Linked DNA regions of Symmachiella macrocystis. The main gene of each other region encodes a partner of the protein of the gene in region 2 in a complex. Links are inferred from orthologs where the notes say so. Each region holds a gene or a part of one and is shown on either strand. Other genes may lie near its edges.

Region 1 (2,864 bases), on a different replicon or contig from region 2:
GCTGGTGCGCCAGTGCTAAGCCGGGTAGGCATAGCCCCATGCGTTTGGCTTCGGCTAGGGCGATGCCCATGTCTTTGATGAAGTGCTCGACGAAGAAACCGGGGTCGAAGTTGTTGTCCATGATGCGTGGGCCGAGATTCGAGAGCGACCAACTTCCCGCTGCTCCCGTTGCCACCGATTGCAGAACCGTTGGCAAATCCAAGCCCGCTTTGTGGCCATATAGCAAGGCTTCGCAGACGCCGATCATGCCGCTGGCGATCAACGTTTGATTGACCATCTTTGTATGCTGTCCAGCGCCAGCGGGGCCTTGATGCACGATCGTTTTGCCCATCACTTCCCAACAGGGATTGAGCGCCTCGACGACCTCTTTGTCGCCGCCGATCATGATCGACAACCGCGCCTCTTTCGCACCCACGTCGCCACCCGAAACGGGAGCATCCACGCTGTGCACGCCTTTCGCCTGGGCGGCTTCGGCGATTTCAATCGCTAGCGACGGTTCGCTGGTGGTCATGTCGACCAGCACGTTGCCCGCCTTCGAGCCGGCCAGTGCGCCGTCTTCGCCCAACATGACTTCCCGCACGTCGCTGGGAAAACCAACAATCGTGAAAATCACGTCCGAGGCTTCGGCAACAGATTTTGGCGAATCGGCCCAGACAGCCCCTTTGGCAATCAGCGCGTCAGCTTTGCTTTTCGTGCGGGTATAAACTGTGGCTTCGAAGCCGGCGTCGATCAGGTGCCCGACCATACTTTGGCCCATCACACCGGTGCCGATCCAGCCTACTTTTGTCGTGCCGGGAGCAATTGTTGGTACACTCATCGTTGGTATCTCCTTTGAACCGACTTATCGATTAACCCGCTCACCAAGTTTCCGTAGGGCAGGCTCCCGCCTGCCGTTATCGTGCGCGGCAGGCGAGAGCCTGCCCTACTTTATTAATTCTTCTTTGTGGCTCTGCGTTTTTGCGTGAGTTTTTTGGGAGCGGCTCATTTCTCGTACTACATAGAAAGGTGCGTCGCGACGCACCCTACATCGTTTGAAATCACAGCCCGTTAAAACTGCTGCAAGAACTGTACGTCGTTGGTGTAGAATTCGCGGATGTCGGGGATGTTGTGCCGTCGCATGCAGAACCGCTCCACGCCCATGCCGAATGCAAAGCCGGAGTATTTCTCAGGGTCGTAACCGACCGAACGTAGGACATTCGGATCGACCATGCCCGCGCCGCCAATCTCCAACCAATCATCGCCCCAGCTCATGTCGACTTCCACCGAGGGTTCGGTGAAGGGAAAGAACGAGGGCCGAAAGCGGACATGCACGTCATGCCCCAAGTAAGTTTGCGCGAACAATCGCAACACGGTTTTCAGTTCGGCCATCGTCACCGATTCGCCGATCATCAAACCTTCCATTTGATGGAACATGCAGGAGTGCGTGCGGTCCATCGTGTCGGGGCGGTAGACGCGGCCCAACGAAATGATACGAATCGGCGGCTCGGTCTGTTCCATCACCCGAATTTGCACGGTCGACGTTTGACTGCGCAATAACAACGGCCCGCCGGCCGCGGTCTCTGCCGTCGCTAGATAGAAATTCTCCAGCGGGTCGCGAGCCGGATGGTCGTCGGGGATGTTGAGTGCTTCGAAGTTGTGGTGTTCATCTTCGATCTCGGGACCGGAAGCGACGGTGAATCCCATCCGCCCCATGATCTCTTTGAATTCATCGATCGTCTGCGTCAGCGGATGCCTATTTCCCAATCGTGGCACCGCACCGGGCAAGGTGATGTCGAGTCCCGCGGCGGTCGTTTTGGGGGCCGAGAGCTGTTGTTTTCGCTGATCGTAACAGGCGGTGACTTCTGTTTTGACTTCGTTGAATCGCTTGCCCAGGGCTGGGCGTTCTTCAGGCGTGGCTTGGCCTAACAGCGATTGCAGATCGCGCAGCCGGCCTTTTTTAGCACCGAGAAACTCGACCCTGATTTTTTCCAACTCCTCGGAAGAAGTAGCTGCTTCAATGGCAGCTTTTGCCTCCTGAGCGTACTCGTCGAATTTCTGCTTGACGGATTCCATCAGAGGTTTGGCCGTTTTGATGAAGGATTACGGAAATCGGAGGGAGATATCATGGTACCGAAATAAATCGATCCCCGCGCGTCTTTGCAGGCGGCGGGGACCGAGGAATTGCGTGTTCGGCAAATAAGCATTGAGACCAGCAAGTAGCTGGCAGCCGGTTTAAGCGGCAGCAGCGACTTGCGCCTGTGCCAGTTCGACCAGTTCGTCGAAAATCTGCGGCTGGTGGATGGCCAACTCGCTGAGCGATTTGCGGTTCAGGGCAATCTCGGCTTTGAGCAAGCCATTGATAAACCGGGAATAGCTCATGCCCCGACTGCGGCAGGCAGCGGTGATCCGCGTGATCCACAGTCTGCGCATATCACGTTTCCGCACGCGGCGATCGCGATACGCAAATGCCCGTGAGCGGACGAGGGTTTCCTTGACCGTACGGGTCAGGTTTTTACGGCCCCCGAAATTACCGCGGGCCTCTTTGAATAACCGTTTTTTGGCACGCCGACGAGCGGCGCCTTTGCGAACTCTCATGACTCTAAACTACCTGTTGTCTAAATTGTGCCGCAATGTGACTTGAGCGGATTACCGGGAGTGCGTCCCGGCTCGTAGATCATCTGTATTAGCCAGCATGAATTGCCCAGCAGTATTGTGCTGAAAAGGCTGAGCGAGCCTTGGCGCCTTGTCCACCAAGGTGGCCCGCCCACAATCCAATACGGCAATTCTGAAAAAACGCGCGTCGTTAGCTGCTAGGCCGCAATGCGGCTTGAATCAGCTTCGCCTCTGCGCCGACGAGCACACCATCCTGACGCAAATCGCTTTTG
Region 2 (2,978 bases):
GAACAAAGTACCGCCGGAACTAGCCTTTACGATGACGGATCTTGCTACGCATACGCCGTTTTTTTCGCCCGATTTTCCGCCGACCTTTGCCTGTCTTCTTCGTACCCATTCGCGAATCGCTCCTCCGCCAGCTTCTGTTGTGTTCTACCGAAAAACAATTGAATCCCGACTCTTAACACACTTGCGTCAATTCTTCAAGAGTTGTGCAGGATCCGGGATTATTGGTTTTCTGCCATTTGATACCGATCAAGTGAGAGTTCAGCACGATTTCACCCTGTCTTGGCAGCCAAATTCACTACCCCCCGACACAAGACGACTTGAATCGAGTCCATTGTTCAGCAGCCAATGACCCGATAAAGTAGCTCATTCGCCGCTCCCCGCCCGCTGGCGGAGTTGCTTGGATCGGCCAAACCTACAGTCTACAGCCTAAAGCCCACGGCCTAAAATCATGATCGTCAGTTGGAATTGGTTAAAAGAATACGTTCCCCTCGAGATGTCGGCCGATGATTTGACCGACAAGTTGACTCTCTCTGGTTTGAACCTCGAAGGGACCGAGGCGTTTCCCGATGATTTGGGGATCGATCTGGAGGTCACCAGCAATCGCCCCGATTGCCTGGGGCATCTCGGCGTGGCTCGCGAAATTGCGGCGCTGTACGACAAACCAATCACCATTCCCGACGCCCAACCGAGTGAATCGGCGGCCAAAACGGCCGAGGCGACGTCTGTGGAGATCGAATGTGACGATCTGTGCCCGCAATATATCGCCCGCGTCGTGCGGGGCGTAAAAGTGGCGGAGAGTCCGGATTGGCTGAAGAGCCGGTTGGAGACACTCGGTATTCGGCCGATCAACAACATCGTCGATATCTCGAACTACGTGTTGATGGAGTGCGGACAGCCGCTGCACACATTCGACATGGATAAGCTACACGAAGGCCGGATTGTCGTTCGCCGCGCGCAGCCGGGGGAAAAACTGACGGCGATCGACCAACGCGATTATGAACTGCAGCCGGAGATGTGCGTCATCGCCGACGCCGACCGACCGGTGGCCATTGCCGGCGTGATGGGGGGATTGGAAACCGAGATCAGCGCCGCGACGACCAACGTACTCATCGAAGTTGCTGATTTCCGCCCGCTGTCGATTCGCAACACTGCCCGCGTACTGAATCTGCATAGCGACTCGTCGTATCGATTCGAACGCGGCGTCGACCCTCACGGCATGGACTGGGCGAGTCGTCGCTGTGCGGAATTGATTTTGGAACTGGCCGGTGGGGAACTGCTGGAAGGAGCCGTGGTTGCCGGTGCGGGGCGGACGCCGAACAGCGATCCGGTCGAATTGCGTTTCGCGCAAATTTCGCGAATCTTGGGAATCGACGTCGAACCAAACGAGGTGGTCCGCATTCTCACTGACTTGGGATTGGAACTGCAGGGCGAAGCGAGCGCCGCCTCCTGTCGATTCGTTCCGCCTTCCTGGCGGCGTGATTTGACACGGGAAATCGACCTGATTGAAGAGGTCGCCCGCATTTATGGTTACGAACAGATTCCCGAAGACGTGCTCGTGCCGCTGACCGCCAGCAGCAAGCGGGTCTTCGACCGTGTCGCCGACCGCGTACACAACGCGCTCAACGGCAACGGTTATTTCGAGTCGATCACGATGACCTTTGTCGACGACGATTTGCTAGGGCTGTTCCGCCCGACCGGCGACGGCGAACCGCTGCGCGTGGAGCATTCGTCGCGCAAACGGGAAAACATCTTGCGGCAAAGTCTGATTCCCAGTTTGCTGCAATCGCGCCGCGAAAATGAAAAACGCGGCACGTTCAATGCACGGTTGTATGAAATCTCCAACGTCTATCTGGCCGCTTCTCCGGGCGATCGAAGTGGGGAGCCGACACGGCTGTCACTGGTTAGCGGCGATTCCTTTTTCGATGTGAAGGGCATCGTGGAGTTGTTGGCCAAGGCGGTGAATCACCAGTCGCTGGTCGAAGTTCGTCCGTGTGAGCTACCGAGTTTCGCCGCAGGGCGGGGCTGTGAGGTCTTGCTCAATGGCCAGTTGTGGGGTTGGCTGGGAGAAATCGCCGCCGATATTAAAGACAAGTTGAATCTGCGCGACGATGTGACGGTGGCAGAGTTGGATTTCGGCATGTTGGACCGCACAGCGGACCTCACCCCGCAATTCGTCCCCACGCCGCAATATCCGTCCAGTGACCGTGACTTGAATTTCATTCTGGACGATGCGACGACCTGGCAGCAGGTCGCACAAACCGTCAAAGCGGCTGCCGGCCCGCTGTTGGAAGATTTGCGATTCGACAGCCAATTCCGCGGCAAGCAAATCCCGACCGGGAAAAAGAGCTACTTGCTCACGGCACGCTACCGCGCAGCAGACCGTACGCTAACGGCCGAAGAAGTCGATGTCTCGCAACAAGCGGTGATCGCCGCCTGCCGGGAGCAATTGGGAGCGGAACTGCGCGGCTGAGCCAAGTGTGTCATGCACACCATGACCTACGGATACAAAAATCGGGCCCCCAAACGTTCGCTTGGGGGCCCGATTCTTTTTGCTCAACCATTTTCAATTTACTATTTATCGCCAAACGGCCGGCCGGATTCGAGTTGGTACTGGAAGCCGTCGCAGCCCAAGTTTTTCAGATAATCGGCGATGGACCGAGCCCCGTCATCCCATTCTCCCTTGGGAACCCAATTGAAGGTAACGACCAGTCCCTTGTCGGTTTTTTCATCGACCTTCAATCGCGGATCGTCGCCGACCGCTTTCATCTGTGGGGAGCTCATGGCTTTTTTGATGGTGTCGATCGCTTGCTGATTGGGGGCGATGAATTTCAGCGTCAGCGATGTCGGCAATGTCTGGTCTTTGTCGGCAAACGGGAACGTATCGGGTGTGATGCCGACGTTGGTGGTGACAATCAGTGGCACCGGCTTGCCGACGTTGTAGGTCAACTCTGCAAAGAACGCCGTCCAACCTTCTTCGG

What was found. The genes of interacting proteins can lie anywhere in the genome.
Region 1: the proteins of pheT (region 2) and pheS are in contact, whole or in part, in a crystal structure (PDB 6P24), measured with the Escherichia coli proteins. The link is inferred for Symmachiella macrocystis from one-to-one orthologs.

What each region holds. Positions count from the first base shown.
Region 1 is NZ_SJPP01000001.1:4,127,014-4,129,877, forward strand. What follows is about bases 51-2,864. They hold pheS (phenylalanine--tRNA ligase subunit alpha), read right to left. Parts: upstream 2,053-2,864; coding sequence 1,048-2,052; downstream 51-1,047. Other genes in these bases: CA54_RS16125 (NAD(P)-dependent oxidoreductase), read right to left, coding at 51-817; rplT (50S ribosomal protein L20), read right to left, coding at 2,212-2,574; rpmI (50S ribosomal protein L35), read right to left, coding at 2,783-2,864. Outside these bases: more of CA54_RS16125, read right to left, coding at 1-50.
Region 2 is NZ_SJPP01000003.1:934,563-937,540, reverse strand. Bases 32-2,959 are described here. They hold pheT (phenylalanine--tRNA ligase subunit beta), read left to right. Parts: upstream 32-448; coding sequence 449-2,470; downstream 2,471-2,959. Other genes in these bases: CA54_RS27080 (PhoPQ-activated pathogenicity-related family protein), read right to left, coding at 2,572-2,959. Outside these bases: more of CA54_RS27080, read right to left, coding at 2,960-2,978.